Regions from separate parts of the Sporosarcina sp. FSL K6-1540 genome, predicted to be linked through region 2. Evidence: riboswitches for the same ligand, from Rfam matches in the RefSeq annotation. Region 2 holds a riboswitch; each other region holds the start of a gene.
What was found. A riboswitch is a leader RNA that binds a small molecule or an ion and turns the genes downstream of it on or off. The one in region 2 is predicted to bind lysine.

Region 1 (7,599 bases), 640 kb from region 2:
AGGCGTAGTTGATGGAAAGTGGGGATGAAATGGAGTTTCTAACAGTAGCAATTGATGATGGGGTAGCTGTTGCGACAATTAACAGGCCACCCGCGAATGCGCTTTCACGCGCACTCATACTGGAAGTGAATGCATTACTTGATCAAGTGGAGAACGACGATTCTGTACGAGTCATTGTCTTTCACGGAGAAGGCAAGTTTTTCTCGGCTGGAGCAGATATTAAAGAATTTACATCTGTCACTTCAGGCGAAGAATTTTCAAAACTTTCCGCAAGCGGACAAGAAGTTTTTGAACGGCTTGAACGTTTCTCTAAACCGGTTATTGCCGCTATTCATGGCGCGGCACTGGGTGGTGGGCTTGAACTAGCGATGGCCTGTCACATGCGGATTGTAACTGAAAATGCGAAACTGGGCTTGCCGGAATTGCAATTGGGTCTAATCCCCGGTTTTGCTGGGTCACAGCGTCTTCCGCGTTACGTCGGCATGCCGAAAGCAGCGGAGATGTTATTAACGAGTGATCCAATCAGTGGGATAGAAGCAGCCCGTCTAGGACTTGCCAATCATGCTTATACAGATGAAGAACTCCTGCCTAAAACAATGGAGCTTGCTAAGAAGATTGCTAAGAAGGGTCCTGTCGCAGTGAAAGCTGCACTAGAGATGCTGCAATTTACGAAGCATCCTTCTTATTATGAAGGTGTGAAAGCAGAAGCTGATTCATTCGGTGAAGTTTTCGTCTCTGAGGATGCAAAAGAAGGAATCCAAGCATTCCTTGAAAAACGTGTACCTGTATTTAAAGGGAAATAATTAAAAAGTTAGGGAGGCCTGCAATATGAATATTTATGTACTAGTAAAACGGACATTTGATACAGAGGAAAAGATCACGGTTTCTAACGGTAAAATTTCTGAGGATGGTGCGGAGTTCATCATCAATCCTTATGATGAATATGCAATTGAAGAAGCTATCCAGGTACGCGACGCAAATGACGGCGAAGTAACTGTCATTACAATCGGTGGAGAAGACGCGGAAAAACAACTTCGAACAGCGCTTGCAATGGGTGCAGACAAAGCGGTTCTAATCGATACTGAAGATGACCTTGATGAAATGGATGAATTCACATCTGCTAAAATTATTGCTGAGTATTTGAAAGATAAAGAAGTAGATTTGATTCTTGCAGGAAACGTTGCAATTGATGGCGGTTCTGGACAAGTTGGTCCACGTGTGGCTGAACTTCTAGGCATTAACTACGTAACGACAATTACGAACCTTGAAATCAACGGTACATCCGTCAAAATCATTCGTGATGTTGAAGGGGATTCTGAAACAATTGAAACGTCACTGCCATTACTAGTGACTGCTCAGCAAGGTCTTAACGAACCACGCTACCCGTCACTTCCAGGTATTATGAAAGCGAAGAAAAAGCCGCTTGAAAAGCTTGAACTAGATGATCTTGACCTAGAAGAAGATGACGTAGAAGCGAAAACACAAACAATCGAAATTTACCTTCCGCCGCAAAAAGCTGCTGGACGTATTCTTGAAGGCGAAATTTCTGATCAAGTGAATGAACTTGTAAATCTGCTTAAAAATGAAGCTAAAGTAATCTAATCAGACTTTTAATTGTAATGGAGGGACTATAAATGTCTAAAAAAGTAGTAGTACTTGGGGAAGCACGAGAAGGAGCTTTGCGTAACGTTTCATTCGAAGCGATTGCAGCTGCTAAAAAGATTTCGGGAGGCGGAGAGGTTGTCGGGGTATTGCTCGGCGATGCTGTTCAGTCACTTGCAGAAGAAATGATTCATTACGGAGCAGACCGTGTCGTTACTGTGGAACATCCACATTTGAAACTATATACTTCTGACGCATTCAGCCAAGCGTTTATGGCGGTTTACGAACAAGAGAAACCGGAAGCTATTGTGTTCGGTCACACAGCTTTAGGGAAAGATTTGTCACCTAAGATTGCTAGTAAACTAGCATCAGGTTTAATCTCTGATGTAACTACTATTGAAGGCGAGGGCGATGCTGCGGTATTCATCCGTCCAATCTTCTCTGGTAAAGCATTTGAAAAAGTGAAGAACAAAGACGGACTTCTATTCATCACAGTACGTCCGAATAACATTGCGCCTTTAGAGCACGACGCAGGCAGAACAGGCGACGTAGCTGCACTATCTGTTGATGTTACCAATCTTCGTACAATCATTTCAGAAGTTATTCGTAAATCGACAGAGGGTGTCGATCTTTCAGAAGCGAAAGTTGTTGTTGCAGGGGGCCGTGGCGTGAAAAGTGCGGAAGGCTTCGAACCATTGCAAGAACTTGCGACACTTTTAGGTGGAGCAATCGGTGCATCTCGTGGAGCGTGTGACGCGGATTACTGTGACTATTCTCTACAAATCGGGCAAACTGGTAAAGTTGTTACACCGGACTTGTACATTGCTGCAGGTATTTCGGGGGCAATCCAACATATGGCAGGAATGTCTAACTCGAAAGTAATCGTGGCAATCAATAAAGATTCAGAAGCGAATATTTTCAAAGTAGCAGACTATGGAATTGTTGGTGACCTTTTCGAGGTTATTCCGATGATGATTGAAGAAATTAAAAAAATTAAGACAAACTAATTTAAAGTGAAGCTCCCTCAATAGTGGGGAGCTTCTTTCAATAACTAAGCATATATTTAGCCCGTCATATAGCTGCATGCTATAATACAGACATAGGTTATCTATTAAGAGGAGGAAAATTTATTATGGCTATTATTCACGCGACTGATCAGAGTTTTGACGAAAATATTAAAGAAGGACTTGTCCTTGTTGACTTTTGGGCACCTTGGTGTGGACCTTGTAAAATGATCGCTCCAGTTCTTGAAGAACTAAACGGCGAAATCGAAGGTAAAGCGAACATTGTTAAAGTTGACGTTGATGACAACCAAGAAACAGCTGGTAAATATGGTATCATGTCAATCCCTACTTTGGTTCTTTTCAAAGATGGAGAAATTGTTGACAAAGTTGTCGGCTTTAAACCAAAAGAAGCACTTGCTGAATTGATTGCAAAACACGCTTAATTAGTAACTTAATTTAGCAGAAGTTCAAAATCTGGGCGAAATATTTTTTGCGATGAAAGCGAAGCGGCAGTCGCAAATAGCCGAGATGTATTTGATAGAATAACCGGGTCCTTCATTGGCACCCGGTTTTTTGGTAGGTGAATTAGATGAATGAGTTAATCGCAGAAAAGTTGGCCATATTACCGGAGTTGCCAGGCTGTTATTTGATGAAAGATAGGCAAGGGACAATCATTTATGTGGGAAAAGCGAAAGTGTTGAAAAATCGGGTTCGTAGTTATTTTACGGGTAGCCATGATGCTAAAACACAGCGACTTGTTGGAGAAATCATAGACTTTGAATATATTGTCACTTCAACCAATCTGGAAGCGCTTGTCCTCGAGTTGAACCTTATCAAACAGTATGATCCGAAATATAATATCATGTTAAAAGATGATAAGACCTATCCATACTTAAAATTAACGGCAGAGCGTCATCCGAAACTAATCATTACGAGACAAGTGAAAAAAGACAAAGGGAAATACTTCGGTCCGTATCCTCATGCTTTTGCCGCCGGTGAAACGAAAAAGTTGCTTGACCGGCTCTATCCTTATCGAAAATGTCATACGATGCCTGATCGGGTCTGTTTGTATTACCATCTTGGCCAGTGCCTCGCCCCTTGTGTCAATGAAGTGGAATTGGAAACGTACAAGGAAATGGTTGATGATATTACCCGCTTTTTGAATGGCGGCTATAAAAGTGTGAAAAAAGAATTGACGGAAAAAATGGCTGCAGCTGCGGAGAATTTGGAGTTTGAGCGCGCGAAAGAATACCGCGATCAGATTGTTAATATTGAAGCGATTATGGAAAAACAGGCGATGACGATGAGTGATTTCACTGATCGTGATGTCTTCGGATTTGCTGTGGACAATGGATGGATGTGTGTTCAAGTCTTTTTCGTCCGTCAGGGAAAGCTAATTGAACGGGATGTATCGCTATTCCCGGTTTATCAAGAACCGGAAGAAGAACTGCTAACGTTCATCGGGCAGTTTTACGGTAAGTCCCAACATTTAATCCCGAAAGAAATCCTGTTGCCTCAGGGAATGGATAGTGAAATCGTCCGTCAACTTCTAGATGTCAACGTCTTCATTCCGCAGCGCGGTAAAAAGAAAGATCTCGTCCATCTAGCCATCAAGAATGCTGAGATATCATTGAAAGAAAAGTTCCAACTTATTGAACGACAAGAACTTCGTACAATTGGCGCATGTGAAGAACTTGGCAAGGCGATGAATATCACCATACCGTACCGTATTGAGGCATTTGATAATTCACATATGTACGGTTCAGATGCCGTCTCTGCGATGGTGTCATTCCTTGATGGGAAACCGAACCGTAAAGACTACCGAAAGTATAAGACGAAAACTGCGGCAGCACACGATGACTATGCGGCGATGCGTGAGGTTGTAAGGCGGCGTTATATCCGTGTGCTAAAGGATGATTTACCATTACCTGACCTTATCGTTATAGATGGTGGTAAAGGTCATATGGAAGCGGCCAGGGAAATCATTGAAGATGAGTTGAACTTGTCGATTCCAATTGCTGGACTTGCGAAGGACGATAAACACCAGACGGCGCAACTTCTCTATGGCAATCCGATTGAAATGATCCCGCTAAAGAGAACGAGTGAAGCGTTTTACTTGTTACAGCGAATTCAAGACGAGGTGCACAGGTTTGCAATTACTTTCCACAGGCAACGGCGCGAAACTAATTCATTGACATCAGCGCTCGATGGATTACCAGGCGTCGGACCGAAACGGAAAACATTATTACTTAAACACTTTGAATCTATGAAAAAGATTCGTGAAGCATCCGTTGAAGAGCTGCAACAAGCGGGCTTGCCGAAGGTGGTTGCGGAATCAGTGGAAACGTATTTCCGTGAAGAGGCATTGCGAGAAGAGAAGTAATGTGATAGAGTGAACGCACTGAGTTTTTTCACTAAAAAATTGCATATGTAGTGAAGATAGAGGTGCGGATACCAATAGTAAATCTCCGGAAGGCGGCAGCCTGATGAACGGGATTGAAAGGAGTATTCGCCGAAGCGGACCAATCGGCTGTCACGATTGTCCTGCTGGATTTCCATTGAATAAATGGAAGTCTGTCAGGTATAAAAATACCTGGAGAGCTATCTGAACGGGGCGGCTCTTCGGCGAGCGCTCCAATCGGACCGGCTCTCATACTTATGAGGGCCGTTTTTGCGTTCAGGGGGAAATTGGAGGGAATAATTATGGAACGAATTGTAATGAAATTTGGTGGCACATCAGTTGCGAACCCCGAGAGGATTGCACGCGCTGCAAAGCTTGTACAAGGTGAAGTAAGTCGGGGGAATCAAGTTGCGGTTATCGTCTCTGCAATGGGGAAAACAACGGATGATCTTCTAAAGCTCGCCGTGGAAGTTAATCCGAAAGCGGGCCGCCGCGAACTTGATATGCTACTTGCGACAGGGGAGCAAGTAACAGCATCCCTTTTAGCGATGGCAATTGCGGCACAAGGTTTGGAGGCTCGCTCATATACAGGGTGGCAAGCGGGTGTAACGACAGAGTCAGTTCACGGCAATGCGCGAATCGAGCAAGTCCATGCAGATAAGGTTGTATCGACGCTTGAATCGGGTGCTGTTGCAGTGATAACCGGCTTTCAAGGTGCTGACAGCTCGGGTGAGTTGACAACACTTGGTCGCGGGGGATCTGATACAAGTGCTGTGGCGATTGCGATTGCAATTGATGCAGCTATCTGTGATATTTACACAGACGTTGAAGGGGTATTTACGACAGATCCAAGATTAATTGGACAAGCGAAGAAACTTGAGGAAATATCATATGATGAAATGCTTGAAATCGCGAATTTAGGCGCAGGAGTACTTCACCCAAGAGCGGTGGAGTTTGCCAAGAACCATCAAATGCCGCTTCGGGTCAGACCTGCACATATGGAAGGTGAAGGAACGATTATCAAGGAGGAAATTGATTTGGAAAACAATTTAATTGTTCGGGGCATCGCCTTTGAAAGAGATATTATTCGGATTACAGTTATGTATGACGTTCCATACAATGGCTCGCTTGCGAATATATTCACTGCACTTGCGGATCACCATGTTAACGTCGATATTATCGTCCAGACAATTATGGAAGGCGTACAGCCGTCTGTGTCATTTTCCATTAAGAAAGAGGATTTTGCAGAAGCTATTAATGTTTTGGAGACAGAAAAAGAAGCCCTTGGTTACAACAGAGCCGACTTTGAAGTGGGTCTTGCGAAAGTTTCAATCGTTGGAAGTGGAATGGTATCCAACCCAGGAGTCGCTGCACAAATGTTTGAGATACTCCGTAGTGCATCAGTTCCTGTGAAAATGGTTAGTACGTCTGAAATCAAGGTATCCGTAGTTATTCCAGAATCGGATATGGAAATAGCGGTAGCGGCGCTTCATAAACAATTCGGGTTAGACAACGACTGAAATAATTTGTTATGTCTATTGTTAACCATTTTATTGCAAGTGCCTGAAGACAAAGGGCGCTCTATCACTTTTAATAAAGCCTTCCTTGTAAATTTTAGTTAAGACTATACAAGTTACAGTGCAATTCCATATAGAAAGTGACACTTCCTTAAAATTAAAAAGGAAATGCTATATAGATGGATTCAGCAGCCAAAATTCCATCTTTGGCTGCTCTATTATGGATTGGAAAGTGCTTATTCATTCGTTCCCAAAAACCCCTCATGCGATTAACGAGAAAACTGTGAGAGGTGCAACCCAACGGAAACTGTACATAGAGTGTTTCATCATGAAAATAAGCAGTAATTTACTGGTTATTTTTAGTTATATATGTTGACATAAAGAAACCTCTGAACAACGCACGGCGCATGGAGATGCCTTCGCTGGAGATCATATAGAATCAATAGTTCAACATATATAGATTAGTTGTATGAAAAAGAAGATGCGCCCGATTTAAAGGATGCATCTTCTTTTTCATGCCTCAACTTTCGTTTTTAAGTCCCATTTGACTTGGAAATGGATGAGACCATCCTTTGCGTTAAATTCTCCGTAGCACTCAGTGAGCAGTCCACTAAATTTCTGGTACTGTTGTGCAATGAAACCGGCTTCAAGTTGGCAAGATCTGTTTTGGGCATTTGTAGCGAAATCATTTTTTAAAGAATAAAAAGCCTCGTCTTTCAACGTCTTTTCAAGATGAAGTGGTCCCCATCCGGCTTCTTGAAAGAACTCAGGAAGTTCATCAATACCAAAAATCGGGAATTTTCGAGCTACTTCTTTTCCGGCCCAATAAAGGATTTCATCTTCATGTTTCCCGAGGATACTTGGCAACACGTGATCTCGTAAAATTTCATAGCCAAAACGGGTTGGTGAATCATATGTAGTATTTTCCAATCGAATATGCAACCCTTTCGGTTAAATGATAGCGTTAATGAATCCAAGAGAATAATAATATATTAAATTCGGGCGTGTCGAAAAGCCCACATCGTCTTGACCTCTTCAAAACTGAGGAGTACAATGGTTATGTCATAATATTGTA
Region 2 (7,599 bases):
CAGAAATCGATGTCATTTTAGGCGCGCATACGCATCATCTATTTCATGACGGCAAATTGATTGGTAATACACTTTTGGCTGCAACAGGTAAATACGGTGAGTATGTTGGTCATGTAACCGTGAAATTTAACACGGATGCTAAAGAACTTTTACAAATGGATGCGGAACTTGTCAGGACAGATTCGATTGAAAGCAATGAAAAAGATATTGAAAAAGTAAATGATCTAATCAAAATAGGAAAGCAGGCAATGGAGGAACAAGTTTTTTATAATCCTTCTCACTTATCTCAAAATCTATTTGATGTTAGTTCGCTGTCCTCTTTCTTTGGTAGAGCGCTCATTGCGTATTCTCAAGCGGATTGTGCCATGTTTAACGCAGGAATATTTCTAGGTAGTCTCGAAAAGGGGTGGGTGACAAAAGAGGATTTACATTCACTTCTACCTCATCCAATCAATTTATGTCTCATTACACTCGATGGATCAGAATTGAAAGAAGTCTATGAGCTGTCATTAACGAAAGAGTGGCCGCAAATTGAAATCAAAGGACTTGGTTTCCGTGGCTCGTTAATGGGTGCGATGATTCATGAAAGACTTTATAAAAATAGAAATGATCAGCTTTTTGCGGGCAATCGGGAGGTTGTATCAGGTCAAAAATATACACTTGCAACACTGGATATGTTTACTTTCGGTTTTTTCTTTCCATCGCTTAAACATGCAGAAATAGAGTACTATATGCCTGAATTAATCAGGGATGTGCTTGGTTGGTACGGAACCACACTAATTAAAGAATGAACGACTACCTTCCTGCATAACGTATAGTAGGAGGAGTCGTCTTGAGATTTCACGGCCAAGTTACTAGAAAATCCAGGAAGAAAAAACGCAAATTGTTACCCCTTCTTATTCCTGCAATTCTTATCGCAATTGCCCTTTTTATTTACATTATTAATGCAAGGCTTGCCCCAATTTATATTCAATATGCAGAGGTACAGACAGAAAAAATCGCGGCCCATGTTATCAATAAAGCCATCAATTCCAGGACTGCCAATGTACTTGATGTCAATGATATCATTGTAAACGTCCCGAACGATTCTAAAGGGATGGTGAAATTCAACACTGAAATCATCAACAGAGTATTAGCGGAGACACATGGTCTTGTCGAGTCCCATCTTCAACAGGCTGAAGCGGGCAATCTAGCTTTATTACCAACAGATGAGATAGAATTTGATTCGCAAGCAATGAAACGTGAAGAGGGAATTGTCTTTTTTGTCCCTCTTGCTCAAGCGGCAAATATTCCACTACTAGGGAACTTAGGGCCTAAAATACCGATTCGTTTTCATGTCATAGGTCAAGTACAAGCGACTATAGATACAAAAATTAGTGAATTTGGTATTAACAATGCCGTTGTTGAAGTGAATATATTATTAACAGTAAATGTCCAAATCATTGTCCCACTTGCAACAAAGCAAAGTGTAGTGACACAGAAGATTCCGGTAGCTATGGGACTAATTCAATCAACAGTACCTCAAATCTATACGACTGGTGGTGGGGATCCGCCATCGGTCGAAGTTCCAGCCCCTCCCGCGATAGAGGAATGAAAAGGGACTTGAAAATGGTGTGGATAACTGATAGGCTAGTAGAGGATTGAAATATCGATTGGGTAGAGGCTGCATTGCTTATTAGTCACACACGCGAGATTGACACCGATGACCGTGTGTAAAAGGAAGCTTTGCCGAAGTTTGGTAAGATCGTCGGGATCTATCAGGCTGGGGTTATTCCGAATAGGGATAACACTGTCATACATTTTTGAACATGTATGATGAGCTACAAGTCGTGAGTTAGATAAGCAGTATTAGTTATCCAACAAACGAAACGTAGATAAAGCCGGCTCCTGATGCACTCTGCTGAGTGTAATTAGTAGCCGTTTTTTTATTCCCCCTATACAGGGCCTCAACCCGACTAAATGGAGGAATAGTAGATGATAGGAACATGGGTATCAATTTTACCACCACTAATCGCAATTATTATGGTGTTTGCAACTAAACGGGTGCTGTTGTCGCTCGGAGCAGGAATAGTCTCAGGTGCTCTGCTGGCGGCGTCGTTCGGACCTGTTGAATCATTAAAAAATTTATTGGAGTCAGTTAAGGCTACATTTTGGGATGGTGGACTGAATACAGGGAACATTTACATTATCCTTTTCATCCTTCTATTAGGGGTTATCACTGCATTTGTTAGTTTATCCGGTGGAAGCAGGGCATTTGCAGAATGGGCAGTGCGGCACATCAAAACAAAACGTGGTGCAAAACTGCTCACAGTATTTCTCGGTATAGCTATTTTTGTGGATGACTATTTCAATGCATTGGCAGTTGGCCAAATTGCTCGTCCGATTACAGATCAGCATCGAGTTTCAAGAGCAAAACTAGCTTATTTCATCGATTCAACCTCAGCACCGATTTGTGTCATTTCACCAATTTCAAGTTGGGGTGCCTTTTTAATAGGCCAACTTGCACTTATATTTGGTGGTGCTGCAGCGATTAGCTATTCACCACTATCTGCCTTCATTATGATGGCGCCTATGAATTTTTACGTTATTGCAACACTTGCAATGGTGTTTTTCCTTGCGTGGACCAATTTCGATCTATTCGAAATGAAGAAACATGAACAACTTGCTACAGAAACAGGTCAATTATTTGATCCTGCTAAAACAATTCCAGGTCAGTTAAAAGAAGACTTCCCAGTACACGCACATGGCCGCGTTCGGGATTTAGTCGCACCAATCGTCACACTTGTTGCAGTGACATTTGCGGTTATGATTTGGACAGGTTATTTAGCCGGCGGATCAATGAGCCTTTTGTCAATTTTTGAAAATACGGATGTCTCTCTTGCATTACTGTCGGGTGGAATTATCGCCACGCTAATAGCGGTAGTATTATATATGCAACAGATGAAAAATAATGAAACGGCAAGCTATTCTCTTATTGGCAGTGCCTTTATAAATGGATTGAAAGCAATGATGCCACCTGTGCTGATTCTTATTTTTGCATGGTCATTATCATTCCTGATAGGAAAATTGGAAACAGGCTTATATTTATCAGAGCTTGTGTTGAAATCGAATATATCGGTTTCATTCCTGCCGGTCATCATGTTTATCCTTGCTTGTATTATGGCCTTTTCGACAGGTAGCTCATGGGGGTCATTTGGTATTCTTATGCCGATTGCAGGAACCATAATGATTGACGCGGCACCGGAAATGTTACTGCCAGCACTTGCAGCAGTACTTGCGGGAGCAGTTTTCGGCGATCATGCTTCACCGATTTCTGACACAACGATTCTATCTTCTACAGGTGCAGGCTGTAACCATATAGATCACGTTGCGACACAGTTTCCTTATGCATTAATCTGTGCATTGGTGGCCACAATGGGCTATATCATCTTAGGTATCACAGGCTCCATATGGATAGGTCTAGTTGGTGTTATTGTTATTCTTGTAGTATTGTTTTCTGTTTGGACGATGAAAGCTAAAAAAGAGGCAACACAGCTGTCTTTATAATAGTAAATGATTGGAAGCGGTGAACTTTTTACCGCTTCTTTATTATGTTTAAAATAGTTTTCTAACAAAAAAATGTTTTGACAATAGTCAGATAGGTATATATACTAGGCGTTAAGACTAAAGTAATCAGAAAATGGTGAACTTCCATTCAATGATTAGTTAAAAGTATTAGGAAAGGATGATATTGTATAACTAATCTTTCTATTAACTGTTAGACTTATTCGAAGAAATTAAACTTCGAAAGATGAGAACTGAAAACTCTCTATAGACCGAATAGAAAGTTTGTTTTACAATAAGCATGTAAGCGGAAACAAAATGATATCTTTCGGAATGCTAAATCGTTTGTCGTACTAGTTCGATTTAAATTGTCGGAAGTATCAATCAAAAGGGGGATTTTATATGAAATTGAAAAAGTTTGCAAGTGTATTTGCCGCTTCCGCTCTAGCAGTCGGATTGTTGGCAGGGTGTGGTGCAGGGGACAAAGCTGAGGAAGGAAGCACAGGTGGATCTAAGGGCGGCGATACGATTAAAATCGGAGTCAACCTTGAATTATCAGGTGCTGTTGCCTCTTACGGTACTTCCGAACTATCGGGAATTGAACTTGCAGTTGAAGAAATTAACGCTGCAGGCGGTATTGATGGCAAGGAAATTGAACTTGTCAAAGTCGATAATAAGTCTGAGCCTGCCGAAGCAACGAGTGCAGCGCTTAAATTGATCACTCAGGATAAAGTAATTGCAATCATCGGAGCAGCTACAAGTGGTGCTACTGTTGCACAGGCTGAAATCGCTAATGGCAACAAAACTCCACTTATCAGCCCATCTGGGACAAGCCCGAACGTAACAGTTAAAGATAACGGGGACGTTAATGAATTCGTATTCCGTACGTCATTTATTGACCCATTCCAAGGAACGGTTGCAGCAAACTTTGCAGCGAATGATCTTGGTGTTAAAAACGTAGCGATTTTCTCTGATAATGCAAGCGATTATTCAAAAGGTCTTGCATCATCGTTCAAAAAAGATTTTGAAGCTGCAGGTGGTAAAATTGTTGCTGAAGAATCTTACGTAGGTAAAGATTCTGATTTTCGTTCAACTCTTACACGCATTAAAGCAGCAAATCCTGAATTCATTTTCATCCCTGGATACTATGAAGAAGTAGGATTGATTGTTAAACAGGCTCGTGAAATGGGTATCACTGTTCCACTTATGGGAGCAGATGGTTGGGATTCTCCAATTCTACTTGAACTTGCCGGTGCAGAAGCATTGAATAACACATTTACAACAAATCACTATTCATCTGAAGATCCAGACGGTATCATTCAAGAATTCAACAAAAAGTTCAATGACAAATATAGTAAATCACCTGACGCATTTAATGCCCTTGGTTATGACACGGTTTATCTATTAGCTGATGCTATTAAACGTGCAGGCGGTCCAGATTCTGTGAAGATTAAAGATGCTCTAGCTGAAACAAAAGATCTTGAGCTTGTAACTGGCTTGTATTCGGTTGATGAAAACCATCACCCTGTCAAATCGGCTACTATTCTTGAATACAAAGACGGCGAACAAGTCTTCAATACAAAAGTTAATCCTTAAATCAATCACGCAACTAATAGAAGTGGTAAACTTCTGCTGAATGAAGTTAAAACTGTAGGAATGGAGGGAGGATGTCCTCCCCTCATTCCTTTTTTAAGCCTTATTTTAAAGCTGGAAAAGGAGTGAAAAGTTAATGGAATGGTTACAACAGCTAATAAACGGTATTTCACTCGGCAGTATTTATGCGTTAATTGCACTAGGCTATACAATGGTTTATGGAATTATCAAACTCATAAACTTCGCACATGGTGAAATCTTTATGATTGGTGCATTTATTGGGTATTACTCCATCGCGGGTTGGGGTCTTGGATTCATCCCTGCCCTACTATTATCAATGGCTTCCTGCGCAGTTATTGGCGTTCTTATCGAACGAATAGCCTACAAAAGATTACGAAATGCGACAAGAATCGCGGCGTTGATTACTGCAATTGGGGTGTCACTTCTTATTCAAAATGGTGTCATTTATATGCGTGGTGCGCAACCTAATGCGTATCCAGAAGTACTACGCAATAAATCATTTGATTTTTTCGGTGCTCAAATAAGCAGTCAGTCAATCCTAATTCTTTCTGTTTCTGTCACATTGATGATCATTCTTCAATTTGTTGTACATAAAACGAAAATCGGAAAAGCGATGCGAGCTGTTTCCTATGATGCTGAAGCAGCTAAGCTGATGGGAATTAATGTTGACAACACAATCTCGGCTACGTTTGCGATTGGATCAGCTTTGGCTGGTGCAGCGGGCGTTATTTTCGGTATTTATTATACAAAGATTGACCCGTTAATGGGTATTATTCCTGGTTTGAAAGCATTCGTCGCAGCTGTCCTTGGTGGAATTGGAATTATTCCCGGAGCCATGGCTGGAGGTCTTGTGCTTGGAGTAGTAGAAACATTTGTCAGTGCGCTTGGTTTCTCTCTTTGGAGAGATGCTGCGGCATTCGTCATTTTGATTTTAATACTCATCTTCAAACCGTCGGGACTCTTTGGTAAAAATACACGTGAGAAAGTGTAGGTGAAACAATATCATGAAAAAGTCAAAACAGTTTTGGTCATTTATTGCTTCATCTCTAATCGTTTATACGGTTATTCAAGTGCTCATCAGTGTAGGTATATTAAATGATTTTCATTCTAATACATTAATCTTTATGGCAATTAATATTATGTTGGCCGTCAGTTTGCACTTAGTAATTGGTGTTACAGGACAGTTTTCACTTGGTCATGCAGGATTCCTAGCAGTGGGAGCCTATATTTCGGCAATCGTGACGATGAAATTCCAACTGCCATTTCCAGTTGCAATTTTAGCGGCAGGGGTTATTGCTACAATTGCAGGGCTAATCATTGGGATTCCAAGTTTACGGCTACGCGGCGATTATCTAGCAATTGCTACACTTGGATTTGCGGAAATCATTCGTATTGTTTTCTTGAATATTGAATATGTAGGTGGAGCGGCAGGGATGCAAGTGACGCATTTAACTACATGGACCTCTGCGTTTATCTGTCTTTTCGTTACAATAGTAGTTATCGTCAATTTCACAAATTCAAGGCATGGCCGCGCGTGTATCTCAGTTCGAGAGAATGAAATTGCGTCGGACGCTATGGGAATCAATACAACGTATTACAAAGTATTAGCGTTTGCAATTGGTTCTTTCTTTGCGGGAGTTGCTGGGGCTTTGTATGCACATAACTTTTACATTATTCAACCTGCTAACTTTGGATTCTTAAAGTCAATCGATATTTTGATCTATGTTGTGTTGGGTGGTTTAGGAAGTTTGTCAGGAGCAATTGTTGCAACAATATTATTAACAATCGTTTCCACATTCTTACAAAGTTATCCTGAAACACGCATGATTATCTATAGTCTAGTACTTATCATTGTTATGCTTTATCGTCCAAAAGGCTTAATGGGCACAATGGAAATAACGGATTACTTCAAGTTATGGAGAGGTTCGAAAGGAGGCAGCCAGCATGACAAGTGAACCGTTACTGAGAGTGACAGATGTAGGTATACAGTTTGGCGGGCTGAAGGCAGTTTCGAATTTCAATATGGAAATCAATCAAGGTGAACTTATTGGGCTCATTGGTCCAAATGGAGCGGGTAAGACAACGAGTTTCAACTTATTGACAGGTGTTTATAAGCCTACGGAAGGCGATATTTTATTCAAAGGGAAACGCATTAATGGTATGGCTCCTTACCAGGTAACACGCAGGGGAATTAGTCGGACATTCCAAAATATTAGGTTGTTCAATGAACTATCCGTTTTGGATAATGTTAAAGTTGCTTATCACTCATTAGCGAAGCATTCAGTTCTAAGTTCTATGCTACGCCTTCCATCCCATTTTTCTGGGGAGAAAGAAATGGAAGAAAAAGCAATGGAATTCCTCAAGATTTTTGAATTGGATAAATATAAAGATGAAGATGCAAAAAATCTTGCATATGGGAAGCAGCGGAGGCTTGAAATTGCA
Region 3 (7,599 bases), 350 kb from region 2:
CAACGAAGCTACAAACCTTATATAAGGTGATTTTACCTAATGCCATGCCGGGGATTTTATCGGGTATCATCCTCTCTGTTGGACGAATTGTTGGCGAGTCAGCTGCTATTTTCTTAACAGCCGGAACTGTTGCTGCCATGCCAAATGGAATCTTTTCATCGGCTCGAACGTTAACGGTTCATTCCTATTTAGTCACACAAGAATCGGGAGACATTGAACTTGCTGCAGCAGTGGGGATCATCTTAATCGTTCTCATTTTGATCATCAACCTTTCAGCAACCTACATATCAAAAAAGTTAAACAAAGGAACCAACAAATAAGGAGTGCTTATCAATGAGTACAGCAGTAATAGAACCAGCAATCACACAAAATCAAGTAGGAAAGGTATTTGCGCATATGGAGCAACATAAAGTAGGTACATCGAAAATTAATGTAACGGATTTGAATTTATTCTATGGTGAGAAACAAGCGCTGTTCGGCGTCGATCTTGCTATTCGTGCAAATGAGGTTACTGCTTTAATCGGTCCTTCAGGTTGTGGCAAATCCACTTTTTTACGAACATTAAACCGAATGAATGATTTAATTGATGGTGTGAAAATTACAGGTGAAGTTGTCATTGATCATGAAAAAATTTATAATTCAAGTGATGTAATTAAATTACGCACAAAAGTGGGAATGGTATTTCAAAAACCAAATTTATTCCCAATGAGCATTTACGATAATGTTGCCTATGGTCCAAAGGGGCAAGGCATAAAAAATAAAAAAGAATTAAATCGAATTGTGGAAGAAAGTTTACGCGGAGCCGCGATTTGGGAAGAGGTAAAAGACCGTCTTAAAACATCAGCACTAGGTTTGTCTGGTGGTCAGCAACAACGTGTTTGCATTGCACGTGCCATTGCGATGAAACCAGATGTTATATTAATGGATGAGCCTACTTCCGCACTAGATCCAATTTCTACGTTAAAAGTCGAAGAACTAATCACGAAATTGAAAAAAGATTATACGATTGTTATTGTTACTCATAACATGCAACAAGCTGCACGAATCTCTGATAAAACAGCATTTTTCTTAAATGGAGAAGTTGTTGAATACGATGATACAGATAATATTTTCTCTACGCCAAAAGATCAAAGAACCGAAGATTATGTCACAGGTCGATTCGGATAACAGGGGGTAACAAAGGATCATGCGTGAAAACTTCGAGAAAAATTTAGAGGAATTAAAAAGTAAAATCACCGAAATGGGTGAACTATCAATTATTGCCTTAGAAAAATCAGTTAAAGCCTTGAAAACACAAGATGTTGAAATTGCTATAAAAACCATGGAGGGAGATACAGCAATAGATAAACTTGAAGTGGAAATTAACCAGTTTGCAATCTGGATTATGGCAAAAGAAGCGCCTATTTCAAGGGATTTACGCGAAATTATTGGTGTACTTAAAATTTCGTCTGAAATTGAACGGATTGCGGATTTTGCCGTAAATATTGCAAAATCAACCATTAAGATTGGTCAAACAACATCTTTACTGGAAATCACACATGTAGAAAAGATGAAAGACATATCAATTGAAATGCTCCGAAAAGCACTCCAATCTTTTTTAGAGGAAAATATGGTACTTGCTAAAGAAGTTGGCGACTTAGAGGATGAAGTGGATCAATGCAGTCGTGAAAACTATAAAAAACTGACTACGTATCTAAGTGAACATCCAGAAGAAACAAATCAGCTTGTCCAATTATTATTTGTAAATCGTTATCTTGAAAGAACAGCAGACCATATCACAAATATCGCTGAAAGCGCAGCATATTTGATTAAAGGTCAAATATATGATTTCAATTCATAAAATAAAAACGGAGGAGAAAAATGAAAAATTTTCTCCTCCGTTTTTATTTAAGGTAGCTCGTAATAAAAATTAAGAGTATTCTATACATAATAAAAAAATAGGGGAGGAAACTAGTATGACAAAGAGAAACAAGGAGTTGTCACTAGAACAACGTGAAGAATTACTCGAAATATTGAAAGCTCGTTTTGAGAAAAACATGAATCGCCATAAAGAACTTGAATGGAGTAAAGTCCAAGCGAAGTTGGAAGCGAATACTGAAAAACTATGGTCGCTTAATGAGATGGAAATAACCGGTGGTGAACCGGATGTTGTTGGTCATGATAAAAAGTCGGGCGAATATATTTTTTATGACTGTTCAATAGAAAGCCCTAAAGGCCGTAGAAGTGTTTGTTACGACCTAGAAGCGTTGGAGTCAAGAAAAAAGCATAAACCAGAAAATAATGCTCTTGATATGGCTTCCGACATGGGCATTGAGCTTTTAACGGAAGAACAATACCGGGAGTTGCAGGAACTTGGAAAGTTCGATATGAAAACATCGAGCTGGGTGCAAACACCTGCCAATATTAGAAAACTCGGAGGGGCTATCTTTTGTGATTGGCGCTACGACACTGTCTTTGTGTATCACAATGGAGCAGAATCCTACTATGCTGCCAGGGGGTTCCGTGGCTCGCTGAGGGTCTAAATTTCGCACCCACTAAGCTTATAGACGATGAGATAGAGTGATGGGTGCCAGGTTCTTATTGATTTGTGAATTGTTTTAGAACCTGGTACCTGTCACAATGGTTTATTAAGAAGTTACTTTTTCATGGATATCTAGTGCTCGTTGTAGTGAACTTAGTTGTTCATCGCTTAAAGGAATCATAGGTAAGCGGACACCACCGACAGGGATTCCTTTTAAATTCAAAGCTGCTTTTACAGGTGATGGATTTGGAGCAGCAAAAAGTGCTTTCATTATTGGTAGTAGTCTACGATGAACCTTAGCTGCCTCTTGAATATTGCCGCTTTTGAAATGTTCAATCATCGTTTGCATTTCATTTCCTATAACATGGGATGCTACAGAAATAACACCTGTTCCACCAATTGATAACACTGGAATTGTTAAACCATCATCACCGCTATACAATGAAAAATCTTCAGGTGTATGAGTAATAATTTCGACCATCGCATCTAAATCACCGCTTGCCTCTTTAATAGAAACGATATTAGGTATTTTTGAAAGGCGAATGACTGTTTCAGCAGATATGTTGACAACACTGCGTCCGGGAACATTATAAAGTATAATCGGTAAAGATGTGACCTCCGAAATTGTCTTAAAGTGTTGATATAATCCTTCTTGAGATGGGTTGTTATAGTATGGCGCAACGAGCATAATACCATCGACACCTACATCTTCTGCAAGTATTGTTAGTTCAATTGATCCTTTTGTGTTGTTCGAGCCTGTACCAGCAATCACCGGAATTCTGCCATTCACAACGTCCACTGCAAACTTAAATAATTTGACCTTTTCTTCTTCTGTTAACGTCGGAGACTCTCCTGTTGTACCAGATACCACTAAGCCATCTGTTCCATTAGCAATTAAATAATTAATTAAGTTTTTTGTAGCTTGAAAATCAATTTCACCATTTTCATCAAAAGGAGTCACCATAGCAGTTAATACTTGTCCGAAATTCATTATTTCTCCACATCCTATAATTTATTTTAAAAAAATAGAGGAAGAAGGGCAGTTAGTGAATGAACGCAAAAAAGCAACAACAAGGGCTCGTTGTTGCAGTAGAAATAATAAATTATTTCTTTGCATAAGATAGCCCTCCATATAGTTTCCTATATGACAATTCTGTGTTTATTCAACACAGAACCAGCTTCAAGAAAATGAGATTCTCTCCACTTCGGCAAATTCCCCTTTCCACAAATGTCACAGGATCTCATCATCCTCCACGTGTGTACTGATGGTCTTTGCGCCTCTATCCTTACTTCAAAATTTTTGAAATAAGTGAATTTCTAATTAGACAAACCTTACCTCTATTCTAACGCAATTGCAAGGGAAAGGTGCCGAGTTCTAGAAAGGTTCTGAATTTAATGGGGACTTGATATTCTTTTAAATGTTATTTCGTCTGTTGATGACCCATTTATTTGAATAAAATACTAGTGAGAAGGGCTTGATGACCTTCATTTTCACTGGACTATTTCCGGCTAACTATTCATGACAGATTTACTGAGGGGTACTAGCCATACATTTTTTAGTAATCCTGTTGTGGATAGTAGCCTGTCGCGTTCCTGCATTGTTCAAGTGGAAAATGCAGCTGTTTTGGAAGAAATGAATAGATGACTTTCTATAGAGAGTGTAAGTGCCCGAAGATACAATTTCGGGCACTCTTGAACGTTGTATAATGTGCTTCTTGCTTACTTTTAAGAAAGACTATGCATCTAATCATGTGATGCCTAATAGAAAGTGACACTTCTTTACTATTAAAAAAGAGAAAATCATAAAGAAAGTTTCAGCCGCCAAAATTGTATCTTTGGCGGATTATATCCAGATAAGAAGAACCGCTGTTCTTTCGTCCCAAAAAGTAGTTGTACACGTAGCGTTTGTTGCCAGAATGGTTAATACACACTAAGATGAATGTATCAGGAAGCGAATCGATGGATTGTGGCTAAGAATAGAAAGAAAACAGCGGATTAGTTAATAAACAAGAGTTAGGAATAAATGTATAAAGGTGATGTTAGTTATGAAAGTTGAAATTGAAAATGAAATTATAGAATTTAATGTTCAGTATGGAAATAGGAAGAAGCTAGCGATTCAGATAGATTCGTTTGGTTTCATAACTGTTAAAGCTCCAAATGACACAAGTAAAGAAATGATTGTCAGTGCCATTGAGAGCAAAGGGAAAAGGATACTAGAGAAAATACATGAAATTGAAGTAGCTCGAGAAGCCCCTAAGGCAAGAGAGTATCACGCTCAAGGGAAGTTTTTATACCTTGGGAAAGACCGTTTTCTTCATGAGTTAATAGATAGTAGTGAGTTAAATGAAGAGGTACTTAAAAGAAATCTCAAGAAGTTCTATATCGCCAGCTGTAGGACGATTATAGAAGAACGGATAAAAATATATCAAAAACAACTAAAAGTAAAGCCTAAAATCATCGAAATAGTAGAGTCTAAAGCCAAGTGGGGTAGTTGTAGTTCGGATAAAAAGCTAACTTTTAATTATCGTCTAGCTATGGCTCCGGTTGAAGTCATCGATTATGTGATAATCCATGAACTTTGTCATATACTTCATATGAATCATGATCGCTCATTTTGGAGACGTGTCGGAAGTATTATGCCGGATTATAAAGAGAAGGAAGAGTATTTGGCGAGGCATGGGTATTCAATGTCACTTTAATAAAAACGATCACATTTCGAAATGTGATCGTTTTTTTTGTGTTCGAAAACGTATTCTCTATTGTTCTTGGTGATGTTTTACTTGTAGTTCCCCGATGGTTGAGGTCACAACTTACTTCAATTTGGTTAAATTGGAAGAGGTGAACGGATCCAGGGGATTTTAACCAATTTATCAAACTCGCATTGTTTTCTGCGAATTTAAATTAGTTTATGGTATTATTTACCTTGTATGGGAAGGTGGGAAGACATGAAAACTGAAAAAATCATTAAGACCACATTAGAGATAGTAGGTTTTCCGTTTGTAATGGCAAACATGTATTTTGATAAGAAGAATAGGGTAAGAGAAATAGGTGATTTAGTAAATATAAAAGATAGGGTAGTTCATACTGTTGTTTCTGAATGTGAAGAGACTAAATGTACTGTAATATTAGACGCGGGGTTAAGTTGCTGTTCAATTGATTGGTATTATATTCAGCCTCAATTGTCTAAGTTTTGTAGGGTAATCTCATTTGATAGAGCAGGATATGGTTGGAGCACTGCAATAGAGAAAGCATACACAAGCGAAGATGTTGTTAGTGATTTATCGGAGATTTTAGAGAAACTTCAAATAAATCCACCATATATCTTAGTAGGACATTCCTTTGGGGGTTTAAATATGCGATTATTTGCTAGTAAATATCCAAATAAGGTAGCATCTTTAATCTTAATTGATTCTGTTCATGAAAATAGATATTTGAGTGCTGAATGGGACACTGTTCGAAGGAAAATGCATAAGAAAAATCTCAAGTTATTCAAGTTCGGTTATCTCACCAGTGGTTTAGGGCTTCCGAAACTATTAAAACTTCCTGTTGGAAGAAAACAACTTCCAGAACCATATCAGAAGTATATTAAGTATATAGGATACCGTTCAAAATCTTATGAAGCTGTTTTTAAGGAATTTCTATATAGCGAAAAATCTGCTATGCAACTTAAAAAGTCCGAACCACTGAATTTAAACTTATCCGTAACAATTTTAAGTTCTAATAATATAGACCCAATTTGGATTAACCAACAAAAACTTCTTAGTAATTTGACAAATAATACTGTGCAAATTAAAACTAACAACAATCATTCAATACATTTAGAAAACCCAGAATTAGTTATAGATACTATAAGCAGAGCTGTAAAACAGTTAGATGACAATATATCTTTGTTGTGCTAAGGGATATTTAATCGCGTTATTGACTGGTGTCACGTAGTTGTGAATAGGAGAAAAAAGATGTAGTAAATTGAAATATAGTGCTTGTGAAAATGTAAAAAGGTATTTCGAGTTGTTTGGGCAGTTTGTATCTTTCACTAAGGAGATGGAATATTATTGGGAAACCCTTTAGGTATCGTGGATTGGGTAGAACAAAATGAAGTTATAGATGATCTATTAATTCAAGGAGACACCTTAACCATGCACCCAATGGAACATGGATTTGAAGCTGAAGTCATGAAGATATGTTCAGGTAAAGATAGCTTTGTATTGAAAGTGTGGAGTAAGAGTTCCAAACCCGATATTAGTTTTCAATATCGATTATTGAATGTCCTATTGGAACGAGGATTATCAGTCTCTAAACCATTAGGCTGGGGGATAAATCTAAACGGAGATAAGGTGTTGTTAACAACATTTGACGGAATACCTGTGCTTAAAGCAAACGAAAAGAAAATGACAAAGATTGCAAACATCTTATCAAAAATACATCAAATTCCCGTTAAAGAGATTGGAAATATAAAACTTCCAAAGTACGATTTCATTGACTATTTTTTTCCTGGAGTAAGAGAACACTCTGACATATATAAAGCATTGATTTCTCTTGTACAAACAACCCAAATAAGGCAAGAACATATTATTCATGGCGATTTTCATGTGAATAACATTATGGAGGAAAATGACCAGTATACTGTAATCGATTGGACGAATGGGCAATTAGGGGACCCGAGATATGATTTTGCGTGGTCACTTACTTTACTGAAAATATATGTCTCAGAGCGATATGCTTATGTGTTTCGTTCTGCTTATCTTTTAGAAAAGGATATTCAGCAGAAGGAACTTGAAGTTTTTGAAGCCTTGGCTTGTCTCAGGTGGCTCGTGCTTAATAGAAGTGGTGGGGTACCCAAAGATTCTAATACAATAGAAAGAGTAAAAGGTTTAGTGACAAATAATCCTTCTTTAAAAGAATTTGAGTTTACTATATAAAAGGAAGGGGATGATTATTTCCCCTTCCTTTTATTATGTCATACGCAACGAATGTCAATTTAGATATGTAGCTCTAGAAATGAATACAGTTACATCTTAATTTATTCTACCGTCAGCACCCAGCGCACGTTGAATGCGTTACATGGTTGGAGATTTAAT

Region 1: another riboswitch for lysine. It lies ahead of MKY15_RS15570 (aspartate kinase); the one in region 2 lies ahead of MKY15_RS12480 (Na+/H+ antiporter NhaC family protein).
Region 3: another riboswitch for lysine. It lies ahead of dapA (4-hydroxy-tetrahydrodipicolinate synthase); the one in region 2 lies ahead of MKY15_RS12480 (Na+/H+ antiporter NhaC family protein).

The regions. Positions count from the first base shown of each region.
Region 1 is NZ_CP152018.1:3,290,677-3,298,275, forward strand. It holds gene MKY15_RS15545 (enoyl-CoA hydratase) at 30-803, shown strand; gene MKY15_RS15550 (electron transfer flavoprotein subunit beta/FixA family protein) at 829-1,602, shown strand; gene MKY15_RS15555 (electron transfer flavoprotein subunit alpha/FixB family protein) at 1,635-2,609, shown strand; gene trxA (thioredoxin) at 2,735-3,049, shown strand; gene uvrC (excinuclease ABC subunit UvrC) at 3,196-4,989, shown strand; lysine riboswitch at 5,039-5,218, shown strand; gene MKY15_RS15570 (aspartate kinase) at 5,310-6,527, shown strand; gene MKY15_RS15575 (YslB family protein) at 7,038-7,454, opposite strand.
Region 2 is NZ_CP152018.1:2,652,237-2,659,835, forward strand. It holds gene MKY15_RS12470 (bifunctional UDP-sugar hydrolase/5'-nucleotidase) at 1-791, shown strand, start outside; gene yunB (sporulation protein YunB) at 833-1,594, shown strand; lysine riboswitch at 1,650-1,831, shown strand; gene MKY15_RS12480 (Na+/H+ antiporter NhaC family protein) at 1,975-3,546, shown strand; gene MKY15_RS12485 (ABC transporter substrate-binding protein) at 3,946-5,139, shown strand; gene MKY15_RS12490 (branched-chain amino acid ABC transporter permease) at 5,273-6,148, shown strand; gene MKY15_RS12495 (branched-chain amino acid ABC transporter permease) at 6,162-7,112, shown strand; gene MKY15_RS12500 (ABC transporter ATP-binding protein) at 7,102-7,599, shown strand, end outside.
Region 3 is NZ_CP152018.1:2,298,271-2,305,869, forward strand. It holds gene pstA (phosphate ABC transporter permease PstA) at 1-320, shown strand, start outside; gene pstB (phosphate ABC transporter ATP-binding protein PstB) at 397-1,167, shown strand; gene phoU (phosphate signaling complex protein PhoU) at 1,187-1,840, shown strand; gene MKY15_RS10670 (DUF4256 domain-containing protein) at 1,956-2,522, shown strand; gene dapA (4-hydroxy-tetrahydrodipicolinate synthase) at 2,628-3,512, opposite strand; lysine riboswitch at 3,635-3,812, opposite strand; gene MKY15_RS10680 (SprT family zinc-dependent metalloprotease) at 4,567-5,220, shown strand; gene MKY15_RS10685 (alpha/beta hydrolase) at 5,467-6,420, shown strand; gene MKY15_RS10690 (aminoglycoside phosphotransferase family protein) at 6,574-7,440, shown strand.